One region of the Bradyrhizobium sp. USDA 4472 genome, then DNA from elsewhere that is predicted to be linked to it. Evidence: predicted binding sites of a transcription regulator. Region 1 holds the regulator's gene; each other region holds the start of a gene.
What was found. The regulator LexA, encoded in region 1, represses DNA repair genes until DNA is damaged. The targets are predictions, from matches to a motif close to TGTTCNNNNTGTGTTCNG.

Region 1 (5,365 bases):
CTATAGTCCGTTGGGAATTCTACATTGGACTTATCATCGTGTTGGGCAAAACCTACCTCACCAAGCAGGCCTCCCTGCTGATGAAATACGCCAGGACCACCTCGAATTCTGAGCTCTCCGCAAAACTGATCAGCAAGGCCGCCGACCTGAAGGCCCAGGCCGATCCAATGCCCGACAAGAATCCCAAAGCGCCTGATGTCAGTCCGAGCGAGCCGCCGGGGACCTGACCGATGCTGGCCACGGCTCTTGTCTTTGCCTTGGCCGTCGTTGTGCCGGTATGCGTCGCTCTCCAGATCATGCCCCGGCTGAACCTCCAGCTTCGTCCCACGGCTCCAGGGGTGGGATAAATCATCTTGTGCGGCTGCTTTGCCTGGACGCTCCCGCTCGGCTAGAACTCTCGCCGCTGATTTGCCCGAATGGGCGTAGCTGGAGTTTTCACCGTGGCCCTCATGCCGGTATCCGATGCGCTTGCTGCCGTGCTCGCGGGAGCGGAGCCGCTGGCTGAGGAAACAGTCGCGCTCGATCGGGCCTTTCATCGCGTGCTTGCGCGCGATGTCGCGGCGCGGCGGACGCAGCCGCCTGAGGCGATGTCGGCGATGGATGGCTATGCCGTGCGTGCGGCCGATGCGGCCGAGGTCGACACACGGCTCACGGTGATCGGCGAAGTCGCAGCCGGCCGGCCGTTTGCTGGAAGGGTCGGCGCCGGCGAAGCCGTGCGGATCTTCACCGGTGGCGTCGTTCCCGATAACGCGGATGCCGTGGTGATCCAGGAGGACACCGTCGCCGACGGCGAGTGCATCACGATCAAGGAAGCCGCCATCACCGGACGACACATCCGCCCGGCCGGCATCGACTTCCGCGAGGGCGACGTGCTCCTGCGCAGCGGCACGCGGCTCACGGAGCGCGACCTCGCACTCGCCGCCGGGATGAACCATCCGCAACTCGCGGTCCGCCGCCGGCCGACGGTCGCAATTCTCGCCACCGGCGATGAGCTGGTGATGCCGGGCTCGACGCCCGGCCACGGCCAGATCGTCTATTCCAATGGCTATGCCCTTCATGCTCTGGCTCGCAGCGAAGGTGCCGACACGATCGATCTCGGGGTCGCGGCCGATACGTTTGCCGCCACCACATCGGGCATCCGTCGCGCGCGCGAGAGCGGCGCCGACATCCTGATCACGACCGGCGGTGCCTCGGTGGGCGACCACGATCTGGTGCAACAGGCACTGAGGGACGAAGGTATCTCGATGGCGTTCTGGAAGATCGCGATGCGACCGGGCAAGCCCATGATGAACGGGCAACTCGGATCGATGCGCGTGATCGGCCTGCCCGGCAATCCCGTATCATCCTACGTTTGCGCTTTCCTGTTTCTGGTCCCGCTGATTCGCGCGCTGTCGGGGCGTTCGGTGGTTCATCATCGCCGCGAGCGCGCCGTGCTCGGCCGCGATGTCGGCGCCAACGATCAGCGCGAAGATTATCTGCGCGCGCGGCTGGCAGAGCGTGACGACGGCACGCTGGTCGCCGTTCCCGTCGATCATCAGGACTCCTCGTTGCTTTCGAATCTGGCTGCGGCACAGGCACTTCTCGTGCGCGCACCGTTCGCGCCGAAGGCCGAAGCAGGCACCGCTTGCGAGGTGCTGCGGCTGCCCGTCTGACCGCTTCGTTCGCGTGCGTTCCGCGAACTTCGTCGCGTTCACGGCAAATTAAGCAGTTGCGGAACATGTATCGAACATATAGTGTCCGTTCATGATTTGTTTCGAGCATGTAGCGGCTTATGGCTGAATTCAGCGTCTCGGAATTGAACGACATCACCAGGGGGATTTTGGTCGAGATGTTAACGCGCAAACAATACGAGCTCCTGCGGTTCATCAGCGAGCGGCTGAAGGAAAGCGGCGTACCACCCTCCTTCGACGAGATGAAGGACGCGCTCGATCTGCGCTCGAAATCGGGCATCCACCGCCTGATCACTGCGCTCGAGGAGCGCGGCTTCATCCGCCGTCTGCCCAACCGCGCCCGCGCGATCGAGGTGATCAAGCTGCCCGAGCTCCAGGCCGCCGCCGGCAATCGCCGCGGCTTCACCCCGAGCGTCATCGAGGGCAACCTCGGCAAGGTGCGCATGACGTCGAGCCCGCCGGCGGATGAGGGCGAGCGTCCCGTCGCGGTGCCCGTCATGGGCCGGATCGCGGCCGGTACGCCGATCGAAGCCTTGCAGACCCGCAGCCACACTATCAGCGTTCCGCCCGACATGCTCGGCGCGGGCGAGCACTATGCGCTCGAAGTGCGCGGCGATTCCATGGTGGACGCCGGCATCCTCGACGGCGACATGGCCCTCATCCAGCGCAACGAGAGCTGCGACACTGGCGACATCGTCGTCGCCCTGATCGACGACGAGGAAGCCACCTTGAAGCGCTTCCGTCGCCGCGGCGCCTCGATCGCGCTCGAGCCAGCGAATGCCGCCTATGAGGTCCGCATCCTGCCCCCCAACCGGGTCAAGATCCAGGGCAAGCTGATCGGTCTCTATCGCAAGTACTGAGCGCCACGTTCTCGCGCGATCGGTGACTGCGATCAACGATTGGAGCGGACGATTGTCCGCTCCGGCTGGATAGACTTTCTGGTTCTGCACAGATTATCCCGCCACCTCTCCAGCCCTACATCCCCGGCATGCCGCAACGAAGCACACTCGCTTCGATGGGCCTCCAGGGAGACTGAGGAGAGAATGATGAGCAAGATCATCCTGAGCACCGTCACGATGACGCTGATCGCAGCGTCCGGATCGCACGCCTTTGCTGCGCATGCGCAGCATCGCCTCGGCAAGGTGCCGCAGGCGACGAGCGCGCAGATCCGCGATGCCCGCAACGCCATCGAGCAACAGGCGCAGCCCGGCTGGCAATATTCCGGCTGGTCCGCGCCGGCCGGACGCTGAGCGCGAAGCCTCCCAAATGCACGGAGGCAAGCTTTGTTCCCAGCCGTTCGGGAAAGATAATGTGATTGCGGCTCGCGGATCGGAGCCGCAGATTTGCCTACAACCAAGCAGAGCCTTGCAGGCTTCAACTCTGATAGAGGCCGGCGCCTCCAGGACAGAGGCGCGGGTTGCTATCCCCGATGAGGAGCACCCGATGTGTGACTATAGCTTGCATGCCGTCGCGACGCGTCCCGCAGAAGTCGGCGAGACGATCGTCACGACAACGTTCCGCGGCACCTCGACGCGCGGCTTCGCCTCTGAAGCCGACATGTCGGTCGCGGTCTGCCTGCTTCCGGGAACGGAGCTCGCCTTCGCCGACAACGTCCGCTACGACAACAGGTGGATCTGGACCCGCACCATCAATTCCCGCGTAGGCAAGTTCGGCAAGGTTGATCCGCACATTCCCGATCGCCATCACGACGCGATCGAATTCCCCGATGGCAAATACGTGCTGGTGACGCAGCTCGTCGAAGGCCAGCGCGCAACCGTGCTGCAACTGCCCGTGACCCAGCCGCTCGGCGAGCGCGAGCACAAGCCGCAAGTGGCCGCCGACAGTCGCACGACGCCGCCACGCCTGCCGATCGGCTGAAGCGTCGATTCTAGTCCTCGGCCTGAAGGTCGGCCTCCGACGGCGTTGCGTCTTTGGTCCGCGGAGCTGCCGACCGTGGCTTGAGGGTTTGGCCGAAATCTGCATCGCCGGGCGCCACCGGCGACCAGGAGCGGTTTGCGCCCCTCGCTCTCACCGGCTGAACCGCAAAACCGTCACCGCGCTGTGTCAGCGCAAGCGCGCCCTGGCTCGCCAGACGCGGCCGATCGATCACCATTGCAGCGCAATCGGGCGGCGCAGGCCTCGCCGTCACCACCAGCGCTGCGCGGCTGCAATCGTCGGCCAGCGCGTCGATGCGCAGCGCCAGCGCAATCATGCGGCCGTCGGCAAGCGGCGTCACGCAGCCGGCATCGTCGCACGACACGCCGTCGCCGAGCGAAGCGCTGGCGGCATCGCGCGGGTCGGCGTCCGCCGCGAGCCACTCCTTGAGAAGGAAATTGTCCTTCTTCGTCCTGATCAGATGCAGCTGCCCATCCTTGCCGCGCACCGCGACGTTCTGGCCGTCGGCGGCAATGAGAATGTCGGGTTGCCGCACCGACAAGGCCCAGATCGTTGCGACCGCAAGCACGATCGCACCCGACCAGCGCAGCGGCGTGCGCAACAGCCCCATCAGGACAAGCCCCAGGCTCGCCGTCACCAGCGGCGCGGTGCCGAAGGCGCCGACATGGCCGATAGCCCCTGGCAATGCCGCCACCCAGCGGGTGACCACAATCATCCAGTCGATGCCGATCCCCATCAGCCACCAGAACACGCCGTCCAGCCCGAATGGAGCCGCGAGCAGTCCCAACAGCCCGGCCGGCATCACCAGCGCCGAGACGACGGGCATCGCACCGAGATTGGCGAGCACGCCGTAGGGCGTGACGCGGTGAAAATGGAAGGCGGCATAGGGCGTGGTCGCAAGCCCCGCGATCATGGAAGCCATGAACAGCATCGCGATCTCGCGGCCGCCCCACAGCGCAATCCGCGCCGTCGTCGAATGATCGGGCGAGGCAAGCAGGTTCGGCATCCCGATCTGCACCATTGCCACCAGCCCGAGCGTCGCCGCAAACGACATTTGGAAGCTCGGATGCACCAGCGCTTCCGGCGCAACCGCGAGCACGATCAGCGCCGCCACCGCCAGCGTGCGGAACGTGATCGCGCGACGGTCGACGATCACGGCAATCAGCACCACCGCGGTCATGAAGAACGATCGCTGGGTTGCGACCTCCGCGCCCGAGAGCAGCAGATAGAATGCGGAGGCCACCAGCGCCGCGGCCGCCGACCATTTCTTGATTGCGAATCCGGCCGCCAGCCCGGGGATCAGCGCCAACAGCGCGCGGACCGCGAAGAAGACGACTCCAGCGACGACCGCCATGTGATAGCCGGAGATCGACAGCACGTGGCCAAGCCCCGAGACGAACATCGCATCGTTGACGGGCGTGGTGATCGCATCGCGGCGGCCGGTCAAAAGCGCGGTCGCGATTGCGCGGTTGTCGCCGTCGAGCACGGCGCGGATCCGCGCGTCGATCGCATCGCGCAGGCCCTGCATGAGCGCAGCATAGCGCAACTGCAATCCGCCTGACACCGGCGGCGTCACCGTCGTGATCGCCCCCATCGCGAAACCGGACGCGCCGATGCCCTGGAAGAACATGTCGCGCGAGAAATCGTAGCTGCCCGGCCGCAACGGCGACAGCGGCGGCATCAACCGGGCGTTCAACTGCACGAAGCTGCCGACATCGGGCGCCGTCCCCTTGCGCACGGAGAGGCGGACGCGCTCGAGCTTGACGTCGCCGCGCTGCGCCTCCATCGCGGTGACGCGC
Region 2 (5,365 bases), 110 kb from region 1:
TGGGTGCGGCGGATCTCCGGATCCTTGCCGAGATTTCCAACCAGAATGACCTTGTTGACGCTTCCCGCCATCGCCGCTCTCCACTCCAATGCCACTGAATTTCGAAAAGGCGCGCCCGCGCTGCCGCCTGTTGGGCCGACCCTATACGCTTACAAGCGCCGATCGGCCCACCACGCCCTCGGTTATCCCCACATATAGCACCGACCGGGCCTTCGTTCCAGATTTGTTCCCATCGAAATGGCTGCGACCCAAGCGTCCAAACCCTGCGCCGCAGTATGACCACATCTTGGGGGGAATCGGACCGTTACACTCAATACACCCGCTGGCGTTGCATTCCAGACCGACCGGATCGGCCACAATGTCGACATCGGTCTCGTCCGCCTCACTTACCGCTTCGGCAGCCCGGCAATCGCTGAATACGGTCATCAAGTACTGATCCCCAAAGCACTGATCCCTCTGAATCCATTCGAGGATCGAAGGCCGGCCTCGCGCCGGCCTTTTGCTGTTTCTTCCAGCAAACGCCACGTTTTGCGCCTGTTGTGGCTTTTGAGAGACACAACTTGCGGCTTCAGTGGTGTAAGCAAGACGTCAGTTGGACGACGTCCGCTGCCCTTCCGACGCACGGAAGGCAACAACAGAAACTGGGACTGGGATAAGTTGAAAATGAAAAAGGTTTTGTTGGCTTCGGCCGCTCTGTTCGCCCTCACTGGCGCCGCTTCGGCTGCCGATCTGGCGGCTCGCCCCTACACCAAGGCTCCGGTAGCTATCGCTTCGATCTACAACTGGAGCGGCTTCTACATTGGCGCCAACGCTGGTGGCGGCTCCAGCCACAATTGCTGGGACACGACCAGCGTCGGTGGCGCTACTGTCCCCACGACGAGCGAAGGTTGCCATGACGCGACCGGCGCTCTCGCCGGTGGTCAGATCGGTTATCGCTGGCAGTCCGCCGCCTGGTTGTTCGGCGTCGAAGCGCAGGGTGATTGGGCCGATCTGAAGGGTTCGAACACCAGCTCGCCCGCCGCGTTCTTCCCGCTGGTGAACAATACCAAGATCGACGCCATAGGCCTCTTCACCGGCCAGGTGGGTTACGCTTGGAACAACGTCCTCTGGTATGTGAAGGGCGGTGCGGCCGTCACCCACAACAAGTTCAGCGGCACTCTGGCCGGTGTCACGGTCGGCGACGCGAGCGACACCCGTTGGGGCGGCACCATCGGCACCGGCATCGAGTTCGGCTTCGCGCCGAACTGGTCGGTTGGTTTTGAGTACAACCACCTGTTCATGGGCAAGCACAACGACAGCTTCACGGTGGTCGGCCTGCCCTTCCGCGCCGACAACATCAAGCAGGATGTGGACATGGGCACCGTCCGCCTGAACTACACCTTCGGTGGCCCGGTGGTCGCGAAGTACTGATCCTCGCAACCGACGTCACAACGTCACGAAAGGCCGGCCTCGTGCCGGCCTTTTTGCTGTTCCATTCGGTGCAATTGCCATCAGCTGCTGCCAAGTCCCGCCAGCGCCACAACAATCCGTTGACGATTCGCAAGTCCCTCTGGAAATCCCTCCCCGTTCTTCCTACGTTCGCTCACATACCCATTGGCGCCGATCCCGGTTCCGGGCGAAGCGCGCCGGAACGTTGGCGCGGTCGCTCGCTCATGGGATTCTTCGAGGGCAACGGGATGGATGAAGTGATCAAGGCGAAGCGCCAACAGCAGAACGCGGGCTCCAGCCTGCGCGCGATTACGATCCGTGGCGCGCGCGAGCACAACCTCAAGAATATCGACGTCGAGATTCCCCGCGACAAGCTCGTGGTTTTCACCGGCCTCTCCGGCTCCGGCAAATCCTCGCTCGCCTTCGACACCATCTATGCGGAAGGCCAGCGCCGCTACGTCGAATCACTGTCGGCCTATGCCCGCCAGTTCCTGGAGATGATGCAGAAGCCCGACGTCGACCAGATCGACGGCCTGTCCCCGGCAATCTCGATCGAGCAGAAGACGACGTCGAAGAATCCGCGCTCGACCGTGGGCACGGTCACCGAGATCTACGACTATATGCGCCTGCTCTGGGCGCGCGTAGGCGTGCCCTATTCGCCGGCCACGGGACTTCCGATCGAAAGCCAGACCGTCTCGCAGATGGTCGACCGCGTCCTGGCGCTGCCGGAAGGCACCCGCCTCTATCTGCTGGCGCCCGTCGTGCGCGGCCGTAAGGGCGAGTACCGCAAGGAACTCGCCGAATGGCTCAAGAAGGGCTTTCAGCGCGTCAAGATCGACGGCACTTTCTACGAGCTGGCGGAAGCGCCCACGCTCGACAAGAAATTCCCGCATGACATCGACGTCGTGGTCGACCGCATCGTGGTGCGCGCCGATATCGGCCAGCGCCTTGCCGAAAGCTTCGAGACCGCGCTGAAGCTCGCCGAGGGCCTCGCCGTCGTCGAGTTCGCCGACGCGCCGGCGGCAGCGCCGGCGGAAGAGAAAAAGAAGACGGCAAAGATCCACGACAAGAGCGGACCCGAGCGCATCCTGTTCTCGGAAAAATTCGCCTGCCCTGTCTCGGGCTTCACGATCCCCGAGATCGAGCCCAGACTGTTTTCCTTCAATAATCCCTATGGTGCCTGCCCGGCCTGCGGCGGCCTCGGCGTCGAGCAGCATGTCGACGAGGACCTGGTCATTCCCGACAAGGAGATCGCCATCGGCAAGGGCGCGATCGCGCCCTGGGCCAAGTCATCGTCACCCTATTACGTGCAGACGCTGACGGCACTCGGCAAGCACTACAAGTTCACGCTCACCACCAAGTGGAAGGATCTGCCCAAGAAGACGCAGAACGCGATCCTCCATGGCTCCGGCGACGACGAGATCAAGTTCTCCTATGAGGACGGGGTGCGCTCCTACGACACCAAGAAGCCGTTCGAGGGCGTCATCACCAACATCAACCGCCGCTACCGCGAAACCGAGAGCGAGTGGGCGCGGGAAGAACTCGCAAAGTATTTCCACGACGTGCCCTGCGGCGCCTGCAATGGTTTCCGGCTGAAGCCCGAGGCGCTCTGCGTCAAGATCGGCGGCAAGCACATCGGCGAGATCTCGGAGCTGTCCGTGAAAGGCGCCGGCGCATGGTTCGAGACCGTGCCTGATACGCTGAACGCGCAGCAGAACGAGATCGCCGGGCGCATCCTCAAGGAGATCCGCGAGCGCCTCACCTTCCTGCTCGACGTCGGCCTCAACTATCTCACCCTCTCCCGTTCCTCCGGCACGCTGTCCGGCGGCGAGAGCCAGCGCATCCGCCTGGCCTCGCAGATCGGCTCGGGGTTGACGGGCGTACTTTACGTGCTGGACGAGCCGTCGATCGGCCTGCACCAGCGCGACAATGCGCGCCTGCTCGACACCCTGAAGCGGCTGCGCGACCTCGGCAACACCGTGATCGTGGTCGAGCATGACGAGGACGCGATTCTGCTCGCCGACCACGTGCTCGACATCGGCCCGGGCGCCGGCATGCACGGCGGCAACATCATCGCCGAAGGCACGCCCGCGGAGATCATGCGCAACCCGAAATCGCTCACCGGCAAATATCTCACCGGCGAGCTCGAGGTCGAGGTGCCGGAGCGGCGGCCACCGAACCATCGCCGCACCATCAAGGTGGTGAACGCGCGCGGCAATAACCTCAAGAATGTCACGGCCGAAATTCCGCTCGGCCTATTCACCGCCGTCACCGGCGTCTCCGGCGGCGGCAAGTCGACGCTGCTGATCGACACGCTCTACAAGGCCATCGCCCGCAAGTTGAACAATGCCAGCGAAGGCGCAGCTCCGCACGACCGCATCGAGGGGCTCGAGCATATCGATAAGATCATCGACATCGACCAGTCGCCGATCGGCCGCACGCCGCGTTCGAACCCGGCAACCTACACCGGCGCCTTCACGCCGATCCGCGAATGGTTCGCCGGGCTGCCCGAAGCGAAGGCGCGCGGCTACGAGCCGGGCCGCTTCTCCTTCAACGTCAAGGGCGGCCGCTGCGAAGCGTGCCAGGGCGACGGCGTCATCAAGATCGAGATGCACTTCCTGCCCGACGTCTACGTCACCTGCGACGTCTGCAAGGGCAAGCGCTACAACCGCGAGACGCTCGAAGTGCTGTTCAAGGGCAAGAGCATCGCCGACGTGCTCGACATGACCGTCGAGGAAGCCGCCGAGTTCTTCAAGGCGGTGCCGCGCGTGCGCGAGACTTTTCAGACATTGCACCGGGTCGGGCTGGATTACATTCACGTGGGCCAGCAAGCGACGACGCTGTCGGGCGGCGAAGCCCAGCGCGTCAAACTTGCAAAAGAGCTGTCCAAGCGTGCCACCGGCCGCACGCTCTACATCCTGGACGAGCCGACCACCGGCCTGCACTTCCACGACGTCAAGAAGCTCCTGGAGGTGCTGCACGAGCTGGTCGCGCAAGGCAACACGGTCGTCGTCATCGAGCACAATCTCGAAGTCATCAAGACCGCCGACTGGGTCATCGACCTCGGCCCCGAAGGCGGCGACGGCGGCGGCGAGATCGTCGCCTGGGGCCCACCCGAGGACATCGTGAAAGCGCAGCGCAGCTACACGGGCAAGTTCCTGGAGCCGGTGCTGAAGAAGGCGCGCAAGCCGAAGCGGCGGAGCACGAGCGAGGCGGCGGAGTAGCCTATCGCTGCAGACTTGGCAGTGTGTCTATGGGGCCGATGGATCGGCCAGTCGCTTGGCCGATCCATGCGTTTCGGTTCTTCTAAGTATCGTCCGTGGGGCGATACTTAGTTCGCCTATTAGCAACCTCGGGTTAATCGCTGATCCCTGCTATACCTTTCTGACTTCGCCGTCGGGAGGTCAGAATGAGCAACGCAACTGAAGCAAGCGGCTTCCATTTCGAATTTCAAGCCACCAGAGCCGAACACAGACTTTTTGGAATGTGACTGGTAAGAACCTGAAGGCTCTCATCGACCAGCGCATCAGCGCCGGTGCCCCAGTCGTCGCAATCTTCCTGATCATCGTTTGGGCCTGTGCAGCCGTGGATCGAGGTTGGTTGGCAGCGGGTGCGGCATTCGGATCGCTAATGTGGTTCATGCTGGGGTATTGCTTCGCATTCTTCGTGATGCTCTGATGCATTCGCCAAATGTTTGGCAGATCATTCGAGCTGCATGGAGCCGCGCAGATGACGTGGCAGGTTGCCTTTGATGATGTCTCGACAGTCATTAGGACTCCGGGCGTCGAAAGCCGGATGCCCTGGAGTGCGACTGCAGCGATGAAGGATACCAATTCGCCGGTCGCGCTCTGGTACGACGCACGGTTTCCAGCTGGGGTTTTCGCTGACCCAGCCTCCCGTCTTGCATTTGCAGAGTGGGCCAGTGAACATGTACGAC
Region 3 (5,365 bases), 4.8 Mb from region 1:
CTTCATTCGTCTTTCCAGAATGGCAGAAGTCGATCGAAGCAACGACAAGTTTCTTCACGGCGATTTTGCAGGACGGATTGAGATTGACTGCTTCCTCTTTGCACGATCACGCCAATTTTCTAAAAGGCGTTGCCGAGGTCAAAAGTGCCTCCGATTTGCTGAAAAGCTATCTAGACTTGGCGGAGCGATCCTGGTCGAGGTCCTTTAGTGAAGGATCGAAGCTGTTGGATAATCTCAAGATACAACAAAATCAGCGGTGAGCAGTCGAATCGATCTATAAATGACATAAGTGACGAGCTTGGGCGGTTGCCTAATACTTGCCCAAGATCGACTGATCGGCCGGTCTGATTGCGATGCGAGCAGCAAGCCCGGCCAAGTATTATGTCCACACTTTGCATTAGCCGCGATCGCAGCAGCGAACCGCATCGCTGAGTGCCGGCGTGCCGCAGTCCAGGCGCACCTTGAAGCCGCGAGCTAAAGCCCACTGGCAGCAGGATTCTATGCCAGGAGCGCGTCGGTTTCTGTCTTGGACAAGCCGTGAGTACACGGAGCGTCGTGGTGATCATGCGAATGATCGACGTTGTGCTGGGCGACGATCGCATCGCGGAAATAGTAGGCGATCCAGACGGCTGAGATTGGCCAGGCCGCGGCTTTCACGACCTCAACTAACAGCTTTAGGTATTCCACAATCTTATCTCTCTACGGCAGCGGCGTTGGACCGCCGAAGTTGAAGTGAGTTTCGACTGCGTCAGATCTTCTGGCCGACTTTATCGACCAGCGCGGAATCTCTACTCCGCCTGGACTTGTCGGCAGGACTTCGCCAGAGGCGACGTTCACGCCAAAACGCTTCTTTACGACGAACAACGTGCAGAAATATGCCGCAGGTTGAGATAGTCAGAGAGCCGCGACCGTCCTCATGCTCCGATGCAAAATGTAGCCCGGCCAGCGATACCTCGGGTGCGAGAAAGGCATCGGGCAGCTCCACCAAGCTCGCACCTCTTAGACCGTGGATGGATTCGCGACCTTTTGCTCGCTTCCATCACGCGAACGCGACCCTCGATCGCGGTGAAGTTGTGGAACAAGCCAACGATTGTGACAAGTGCGAATCCAATCAAAGGATTCCGCCTCAGCCAACTCCATGCACGTCAGGTTCAGTGCCTTGGCCTTGGTGCGGGCCGTGCTCGTAAAACCGTTGGCGGCAACTACGATTCCGTGGTGAATTCCAGTCTTTTCGCACTTTTTGGCGAAGGCCTCGCTCTGAGGAACTCCTACCTTTCGCCCTTGCTCCCTGCTCTCAATGGTGGTCAGATTCGGCCCGTGATGGGCACGACGGATAATCACCACGTCATGTCACGAAGCCGACCGGTGTCCTTGTCAACCTTAAAGAGGAAGCGACGGTAACTCCGTCCTGGTGCGCGAACATGCGCTCCAAGATGGCGACGAGATTATGGAATCGCTGACCAGGTCGTTCAAGAGAGACGATTTCTTTCGCGGCGTAGATCGTACCCCTCAAATTACAGAAGTTTCTCGAAATTACGGCCGCTTTGCCGGAAGTGGCGCAACTGGTACTGGGCTTGGCGCGACGCCTGCGGCGGGGCTCGAAGGTGGGGGCGTTGCATCGTATAAGGTGTGCACGCCGGCGACAACGAGAGCGATGACCAACACCGCATACACAACAAGCAGGACGCCGCGGGTCTCACGATAGTTTTTCATCGCTTGTTCGATCGGCGTTTCCGCGATTTCTTCCCGCTCGCGAACCGAGATGTAGCTATAAAGGCTCTGCATCCAGCTCCGCCGGGAAGAAGCCTGGCATTCGAAAAACGCCCCATTGATCCGCCACTGTAACGCGAATGACAAACCGACGAATATTGCGGCAGCAAAATAGAACAGGGAAGAGATGAGAGGACCAGGCGTCTTGGCCGCGTCACCCACGATCTTCAATATGAAAGGCGCCGCCGAGACGGCCAAGTCGCGCCAGAGTGTCGCCGCAAGATCCTGCGCTCGTTGTGCGACCTTTTGTGTTTCATCAACAACCGTTTTGCGGAGATCGGCCAGCGCCTTCAGAGTCTCGCGGCTCGACGATTGGACGTGAGCTTCATAGGCTGCCTTAGCCGCCTCGAGCGCTTGGTCCAATGTCGTGACAAGATCCTGCTGAGGACGGCTCGCCCGAGCCAACTCGCCGGAAAAGAGCAGGTGGCGTGCCTCGACATCCGTCCCCGCCTAACAATCTGCGCGCAGCCACCGTTTCCCATGATTGATACCCTGGCGATGAAGCTGCCGGTGCGGCCACCAGCATCCAGGGATTGAGATCGGTGACGACCTCACGATCCGGAACAAAGTCGCGTACATAGCGAGTGGGGTCGATGCGACCAAGCAGGGATTCCGGAGGCGGAACCGGCTGCGCCAAATCCCATGAAGCGACTTCCAGTCCTCGCGCGCGAAATGCCTGTGTGGAATTGAAATCGACGATCGCGAGACGGGGCAGGACAGACCGTTGCGTCAAATAATGTGGAATACTCGATTGGAAAATAAAGAAGGCGCAAGCTGGGGCGGCTGGCTTTCCAAGCGTGATCACGACCTCGCGTGTCGCATCGAAGACATCCGCCGTGACGAGATCGCCACCCAAGGCCGGATTATAAACTTGCAATGATGAGAACGGCGATGGGACTTCGTCGGCGAAGGCGAGCCAGGCCACCTGCGCACCGGCGGACGGCAGCCGCCCTCGCAACACAAGGGCGTCAACACGTTCGTCCGCCGAGGTGCCGTTCGCGACTAGCTCACGAACGCGTTCGAGCAGATGTGTTGAGCTCGAAGTCATCGAGTGTGATCTTGTCCTTGATGATGATCTCGCCCCTGTCGGGATTCACCGAAATTACGGACGGCGTCAAACCGACGGGGAAGGTAAGTTTGACCCCGCTTGCCGTCTCGACGCGGCGGTTTCTGGGCGCCTGAATCGCGTTCTTTTGGAGGACGAACGATTCTCCTGCCATTCCTTCACGTTTCAGCCTTGCCTTGAAGTCGGTCACGACCGGGCTGTCGTCGGGCAGCGGTCCGAAAATGCTTTTCAGCCAATTTTGAGCGCTTTCGCCGTCGACTGAACCACCTGACTGGCTGGCATCGAATAGGCGTTGCGCCAGATTTTTCATGGTGCCCTGCGGAAGGATGTCTTTGTGCTTGTAGGCAATGTTGCGCGTGACATCGACGATTGCCTTGGTCAGTTCCTCCTCCGTTCGCTGGCGCCGCACCAGCAAGAATCGCTCAAAATAAGCCGCAGGCCGCTGCGGATTCTGACGATCGACAACGCAGATTTCGTCGCCGTCTTTGCGCAGCTTGATGAGCGCGGCTTTCTGCAAAGCGTTGCGATTTTGAACAAAGGTCCGCTCGATTTCGCCGAAGGTCGGCCGGGGCTTTCCCGAACGTCCGCGGCTGATATCGTAGTCGTAGGTAAGAACCTTCTCGTCCTCGAATTTCAAAAGGGCAAACAGCCGGCCGCTCGAGCAGGATAGCGAGAAGATCAGGAAGGCGCCGACAGCCGTGCTGTCGTGAGCTTCATTGAACGCCGTTGCGAGCTTCTCGCTTTCCTCCTGGAAAGTTGCTTTATCCCGGCCGATCCGTGCGAGTTGCGCCCGCACCGGTGAGTCCGCCATGAATTCGTATCGATTTCCACTGTTGACCGATCCGGCACGGCCCAGGAAAAAGGGCGCGTGTTGGCCGGCATCGAAAGCCGTGAGCAGCTGCAAGTGTTCCTCTCCGGGGCCGACGATATGAAATACGCTCTGGTCAATGCGCAGGCTTTCGAACTCCTGCTCAGTAAGGGAGGCCATAAATCACCCTAGAACAAATGGAGAACGTTGGCAATCTGCGATTCTCTTCCAATTATGTCGCATCCCGTTAAGAATCCTGCACTTTTGTCAGAAATTCTACTTTTAATTGTGACAACGATGCAATTAGCGTATTGCGCGGTCGAGCGCGGCGGCTCTTCGATTTGTTGAGGGTCTTCACTCGCCCAAGTCCGATGCCGCAATTCGGGTGACGTGAATATTTTTCGTAAAATTTAGCTTGCGGGAAGCTTTTTCATGGTGTGAGATCTAATTTCGGCCGGAAGGCGAGATGGCAAACGAAATTCACGGCCGAGAACGTTTTTCATGGATTGAGCCAATGCCGCTACAATTTTCAGGCCCTGTGAGCGTTTTTCATGATCGAAGGCTGCCAGAGTCCGCGACCCCCGCCGGCTACGCAGCACTAATTGACGCCTACCGGCTGTCCGTCCCGATACCACGCTTGCTTTCCGCCACCGGCACAAAGCACCGCATCCTCGAGCAAAGTGGATGGCGCATCTACACGCCACGTCATGCGCCGGACGTCAGCCTCGAGGGACATCTCACCTTCGCACTCAAGAACGAAGGACTAGACCTTGCCATCCTGAAGCGACTCTTCCTCACCGTGAAGGAGGACGAGATTGCAGACCTTGTGAAGCAGAAGCCGACCGGACTCTACACGCGCCGCATCTGGTTTCTCTATGAATGGTTGTTGGGGCGTGAGCTTAATCTGCCCACAGCAGACAAGGTCTCCTATGTCGACGCCGTCGATACCGAACTCCAGTATGCGAGTTCTGGGCAGAATTCGGTACGGCATCGCGTCCGTAATAATCTGCCAGGCACATCGGACTTCTGCCCGCTCGTTTTCAAGACCCAAGTGCTGACGGAATTTGTTGCACAGGACCTCAAGGAGCGCGCCCGCGTCGTGGTGAGCCAGGTCCCGAAGGATCTGCTCGCGCGAACCGCCGCCTTCCTTCTCCTCAAGGACTCGAAGTCGAGTTACGTCATCGAAGGAGAAAGACCGCCACAGGATCGCATCCAGCGGTGGGGCAAGGTCATCGGCGAAGCAGGACGGGCGCCGCTCGACGAGGCGGAGTTTCTGCGCCTGCAGCGGATCGTCATCGGTGATGAGCGCTTCGTAAAGCTCGGCTTCCGCAACGAAGGTGGCTTTGTCGGCGAGCATGACCGCGAGACGCAAAGACCCATTCCGGATCATATCAGCGCACGCCACGAAGATATTGCCCCCCTCGTGCGCGGATTGATCGCCTTCGATCAGGCGGCGGAAAATGAGCTTGATCCTGTCATCGCCGCCGCCGTGCTGGCTTTCGGATTTGTCTACGTTCACCCATTCGAGGATGGCAATGGCCGCATTCACCGATACCTGATGCACCATGTTCTGGGACGGCGCGGCTTCAATCCTGCCGGCATCCATTTTCCGGTTTCGGCAGCCATTCTCGACAAGATCGGCGAATACAAGGACGTGTTGGAAAGCTATTCGAGTAGATTGCTTACGTGCATAGAATGGGAGCCGACTCCGCAAGGCAACG
Region 4 (5,365 bases), 3.1 Mb from region 1:
CCCTGGAAGCTGCGATTCCGATCGTCGCGCCCTTCCTGGCGCGGTGCGCCCTCGGCGCCACCCTCGCGCGGCTTGCGGAAATCCCGGCTGCCATCGCGACGATGGCCACCGTGACGATGGCGCTCACCCGGCCTCGCGCCTTCGGCAGCTTCGCCGGGCGCAGCCGAGGCGCCTTCAGCACCGGCCTGCGGACGGTGGTTGTTGTGGCGCTGATGGCGATGGCGCTCGTGGCGCGGCTTGCGATCCTCGTGACGGCCGCCGGGACGCCAGACCTCGACGAGCTCGGGCTCGGCGGGCGTGGCTGCGGCTTCGACAGGCGCAGCGGCATCGGGAGATGCAGCGGCTTCCGTCGCCGCGGCCTCGGCCGGAGCGGCGTCGGCGGCGGCCTCGGCGCGCGCAGCAGCCTCTTCCGCGGGCGGCGGGATGCCGGGGGCATCTTCGGGCGTGACGGGACCTTCGGGAATTGCTTCGAGTGCCGGCTCTTCGTGCGCGGGCTCGTCGTGCTGCTCCATGCCGGGCGCGTCTTCGACGGTGACGGCTTCGGTCGCAGCCTCAACAGGCGCCGCAGTCTCCTCAGTCGCAGGCGCCCCAGCGGGAGCTTCGGCGGCCGGCGTCTCCGCAGCGGCAGGCGCGGCCGGCTTCGGCGGCAACGGCGCACGCTTCTCCATGCGATAGCCGAGCGCGCGCAGCACCGAGGCGAAATCCTCGCCCGCGGAGCCGGTGAGCGAGGTCATCGCCTGCGTCACCACGAAACCGCGGCCGTCGAATGCACCGGCGGGTTTTTCGCCCGGCGAATTATCCCGCCAAGCCAGCGCCGGGCGGATCAGGTCAGCGAGACGTTCCAGGATGTCGACGCGGACCGCGCGCTCGCCGGCCTGCTTGTAGCCGAGCACGCGATAGGCATCGCGCGGCAGGCTCTTGTCGACCGGAAACGAGGTACGACCCGACGAGGCCAGATGCTGCGCGCCAGACAGGGCCGAGAGATCGACATTGTCCTGCTTCAGCGCCCACAGCAGGGCTGCGAGCGCACGCGCGGCGGGCTTCAGGATGCCGGGGAAGTAGATGTGATAGGCGCCGAAGCGCACGCCGTATTTGCGCAACACCGCGCGCGAGGGCTGATCGAGATCCTTCAGCTCGTTGGCGATCTTCGGACGCTCGAGCACGCCGAGCGCCTCGACGAGCTGATAAGCGATGCCGCGGGCGATACCGGTGACGTCCTCCGCCTTCGACAGCTCGAACATCGGCCCGAGCAGCTTCTCGATGTGGGTCTTGAGCCACAGGTCGAGCCTCGCCTGCACCTTCTCGCGGGGGCCACCCGTCAGGCGCTCGTCGGAGATGATGCGGATGCGCGGATGCAGCGCCTCCTCTGCGGCGGTCAGCCGCGCCACGGCATCGCCGGTCCAGCGAATGGTGCCATCGGAGGTCAGCACGAACTGGTCGTCCGGCGCGTTGCCCAGTTTTTCGGCGCGCGTATTGATCTCGCCGGCGAGCACCGCTTGCGCGGCAGCCTGCAAGGCTTTCGCATCGGAGCCGGCTTCCGCCGCATCCGGTGCAAAGGTGAAGCCATCGAGGCGGCCGATGACATGGCCTTCGACGATGACTTCGCCGGTCTTGCCGATTTCCGTATTCAAGCTCGTGTTCTCCCGCAGGCGGCGCATCAATACACTGGTCCGGCGATCAACGAAACGCTCAGTCAAGCGTTCATGGAGCGCATCCGATAATTTATTTTCGACCTCCCGCGTGGTCCCCTGCCAGCGATCGGGGTCTTTCAGCCAGTCCGGCCGGTTGGCGACGAAGGTCCAGGTGCGGATTTGCGCGATCCGGGCCGACAGGGTGTCGATATCGCCGTCGATGCGGTCGGCCTGGTCGACCTGTGCGGCGAACCAGGAATCGGGGATGCAGCCCTTCTGCATCAGGAAGCCGTAGAGCGTCGTCACCAGCTCGGCATGGGCGGCCGGCGACAGCTTCCGGTAGTCCGGGACCTGACAGGCCTCCCACAGCCGCTCCACGGCGGCCTTGCCATGCGCGATATCGCGCACTTCGACGTCGCGAGCGGCATGGTCGAGCACGCGCATATCTTCGGCGATCGGGGCGCGCGTCAGCGTCTCGTGGCCGGGAGCGAGGTTGAGCGAGACCTGGAGCGCGGCGAGGGAGGAGAAATCGAGCTTCGAGTTGCGCCATTGCAGCATCTTCACGGGGTCGAAGATGTGGTTCTGAAGCGCGTTCACCAGCTCAGGCTCGAACGGGCCGCAGCGGCCTGTCGTCCCGAACGTGCCGTTGCGCGTGGCGCGCCCGGCACGGCCGGCGATCTGCGCGAACTCGGCCGGCGTGAGGCGGCGGAACTGATAGCCGTCGAACTTGCGGTCGGAGGCGAAGGCGACGTGGTCGACGTCGAGATTGAGGCCCATGCCGACGGCGTCGGTGGCGACGAGATAATCGACGTCGCCGTTCTGGAACATCTCCACCTGCGCATTGCGCGTGCGTGGGCTGAGCGAGCCCAGCACCACGGCGGCGCCGCCATGCTGTCGCTTGATCAGCTCCGCGATGGCGTAGACCTCGTCGGCGGAGAACGCGACGATCGCAGTCCGGCGCGGCTGGCGCGTGATCTTGCGATCGCCTGCGAATTCCAGCTGGGACAGCCGCGGCCGGGTGATCATGGAGACGCCGGGCAAGAGCCGCTCGATGATCGGCCGCATGGTCGCAGCGCCGAGCAGCAGCGTCTCGTCGCGGCCGCGGCGGTTGAGGATGCGGTCGGTGAAGACGTGGCCGCGTTCGAGATCGGAGGCGATCTGGATCTCGTCGACGGCGAGGAAGGACACATCGAGGTCGCGCGGCATCGCCTCGACGGTCGACACCCAATAGCGCGGACTTCTCGGCTTGATCTTCTCCTCGCCCGTGACCAGCGCCACGGCCTCCGGGCCGACGCGGGCGACGATCTTGTTGTAGACCTCGCGCGCGAGCAGGCGCAGCGGCAGGCCGATCATCCCCGAGGAATGCGCGAGCATCCGTTCGATGGCGAGATGGGTCTTGCCGGTGTTGGTCGGCCCGAGCACGGCGGTGACGCCGGCGCCCGGCACGCGATCGGACAGCGCGCGGTCGGAGGCGAAGGAGGAGGACGAGAGGGGCATATCTGGCTGATCAGGTAATAGCTGATGGGGCGAATGTCAGTGCTGTCTCGGACGGGTGGGCAACTGTCTCACTTTGCGACGCTTTTCCCGTTCGCTTTAAGCTTCGGAACGACTCTAGAACGAATCGCGGCCGAATCGCTGACTCCCCCGGGAGTCCCGATACGTTCACGCAACATGTCGCGGGACTCTTGTTTCCATCGCACTAGATGGAGTTTTGCGCAGTCGCACAAGCGGCGTTTCGATGACGGATTTCCTTAAATTGGGGATGGCGCGGAGTCGAATCAGAATCGGGGAGGAGTCAATTGGATTCCCGGGAATGGTGGGCTCGAAGGCATGTCGCCGAAACAACCCCATGCACAGTAGGTAAGTCATTGATATTACTGAGGCGGGGGTCTCCCGCCGCATCCGTCGTCCTGAGCTGCGCGCAGCGCCGTGCCGGGAGCCCCGAAGGATGGACGGCCCGGACGGCGCGGCCGGATTGCGCGCGGAAAACAGTCGGGCTGTGGCCCTTCGAAGGCCGCTGAAGAAGCGGCCACCTCACGGGGTGACGGTCGAGGCGTATGTGAGCGGCCAATACCTACTGCGTCTTCGCGACCCGTGGCGGCTGGGCCGTGGTGACGAAGCTGGTCGCCTCCAGCATCGCCGGCCCGAGCGGCGTCGGCACTTTCAGCCAGAACGGGACCAAAACCCGTGTTCCCGCCACCGGCGCCAAGGCGATCTCGATGTTGCGCTGGGCGGCGAGGTATTTGATCACGGGGCGGTCGGGGATGTAGCCGGCGATCGGCACGAAATACAGCGCGCAGACCACCACGGGGCCGTGATAGCCCTTCTCGGCCTTCACGGTCTCCATGCGCTTGAAATCGAGCTTGAGCTCGTAGCGCATGCGGCCGTCAAAGACGGGCGCCGAGCCGTGGCAGGCCTCCGGCGACACGGGATCGCCGTTTCCGGGCACGCGCACCAGCGAGGCCGTCATCGGATCGAACACGCCGCGCCGATGCGCCTCGGTGACGACGATGCGATCAGGATCGACAGGCGGCTCCGGAATGATGCCGAACTCCTTCACATTGCCCTTGTCGAGGGTGATGTGGATCTCCTCGGTCTTCTTCGAGGTGGTGGTGGAGGCCTGGTAGGCGGTCGCGACCAGCGCGCCGTTGACGATGCGGCCCTGCGCAGCGCCGGTGCCGGACCCGCCCGCGAACGACTTCAGGATGCCGGTGGTGCCGCCGGAGGCCGCAGCCGAGAACACATCGTCCTGGATATCGATGTTCCAGGCGCCGCGGCCGACCGGAATGCCTGCCAGCGAGGCCTCATATTGCGCCTCGAGCTTGCCTTGCGCCGCTGCGGGCGCGGCCCCCCACGCCAGCACCAGGCCGCCAAGAGCGGCCAGAGCCAGCCGGCCGGCCGCGCGCAGCCGGGGCGGAATGAGCGGGGTGGTGTGCACGAGACGATCCAATCGGGAAGCGAGTTGTTGTTACTTAAGCCTGTTGCGGCGCCAAGCAATGCATCCAGAAGCCACAGGCCGGGAACTCACCGGACTCTTTCGGAGGAGATTGCGCCCTTTATGTGATGGTAAGGCACTTTAAACATTGCCGTTTTGGTGATTGGAGGGGGTGCGTCAGGCGGGCGCACCTCGCCCACCCATTCCGCTGTCATACCCCGCGAAAGCGGGGTGTCCAGTACGCCGCGGCGGATCTGGTGAAAGCGAGCTCTCAAACGCCGGCCTCTGGGATACTGGATCGCCCGCCTGCGCGGGCGATGACACCTGTCATGCGGCCTGAGATCCCGGGTTCGCGCGCCCGCGCGCCCCGAGATGACGGGCCAAAAACGGCCCGTCACCTTGACGTCCCGCCCCTTCCCCCCTATACGTCCGCCCGCTCCCTGCAAGGACGAAAGAATTAGCCCCCGTGGCGCCCCTGATGGCGGCCGCAATCGTTGGGGGATCGAACGAAGGATTTCTAGCATGTCTCGCCGCTGCGAACTGACGGCCAAGGGCCCCCTCGTCGGCCACAAGGTCAGCCACTCCAACATCAAGACCAAGCGCCGCTTCCTGCCGAACCTGGTCAACGTGACCTTCATCTCGGAAGCGCTGGGCCGCAACGTGCGCCTGCGCGTTTCCACCAACGCGGTGAAGAGCGTCGACCACAATGGCGGCCTCGATGCCTACCTGCTCAAGGCCAACACCGCGGCCCTCTCGCCGCGCGCCGTCGAACTGAAGCGCGCCATCGAAAAGAAGGTCG

Region 2: a site for LexA is predicted at 1,565-1,582, ahead of uvrA (excinuclease ABC subunit UvrA). Genes of this name have one in related genera too.
Region 3: a site for LexA is predicted at 3,834-3,851, ahead of ACVWZ4_RS05530 (nucleoid-associated protein). Genes of this name have one in related genera too.
Region 4: a site for LexA is predicted at 3,233-3,250, ahead of ACVWZ4_RS13735 (helicase-related protein). Genes of this name have one in related genera too.

What each region holds. Positions count from the first base shown of each region.
Region 1 is NZ_JBSSAM010000001.1:6,067,279-6,072,643, reverse strand. It holds gene ACVWZ4_RS28535 (hypothetical protein) at 39-227, shown strand; gene ACVWZ4_RS28530 (molybdopterin molybdotransferase MoeA) at 441-1,652, shown strand; gene lexA (transcriptional repressor LexA) at 1,829-2,530, shown strand; gene ACVWZ4_RS28520 (hypothetical protein) at 2,717-2,920, shown strand; gene ACVWZ4_RS28515 (hypothetical protein) at 3,114-3,548, shown strand; gene ACVWZ4_RS28510 (ComEC/Rec2 family competence protein) at 3,559-5,365, opposite strand, start outside.
Region 2 is NZ_JBSSAM010000001.1:6,175,429-6,180,793, reverse strand. It holds gene ACVWZ4_RS29075 (single-stranded DNA-binding protein) at 1-71, opposite strand, end outside; gene ACVWZ4_RS29070 (outer membrane protein) at 664-1,410, shown strand; gene uvrA (excinuclease ABC subunit UvrA) at 1,677-4,652, shown strand.
Region 3 is NZ_JBSSAM010000001.1:1,229,982-1,235,346, reverse strand. It holds gene ACVWZ4_RS05555 (hypothetical protein) at 1-260, shown strand, start outside; gene ACVWZ4_RS05550 (hypothetical protein) at 749-988, opposite strand; gene ACVWZ4_RS05545 (restriction endonuclease) at 1,000-1,341, opposite strand; gene ACVWZ4_RS05540 (hypothetical protein) at 1,534-2,133, opposite strand; gene ACVWZ4_RS05535 (hypothetical protein) at 2,108-2,818, opposite strand; gene ACVWZ4_RS05530 (nucleoid-associated protein) at 2,778-3,824, opposite strand; gene ACVWZ4_RS05525 (Fic family protein) at 4,159-5,365, shown strand, end outside.
Region 4 is NZ_JBSSAM010000001.1:2,999,268-3,004,632, reverse strand. It holds gene ACVWZ4_RS13735 (helicase-related protein) at 1-3,128, opposite strand, end outside; gene ACVWZ4_RS13730 (DUF3108 domain-containing protein) at 3,706-4,515, opposite strand; gene rpmB (50S ribosomal protein L28) at 5,089-5,365, shown strand, end outside.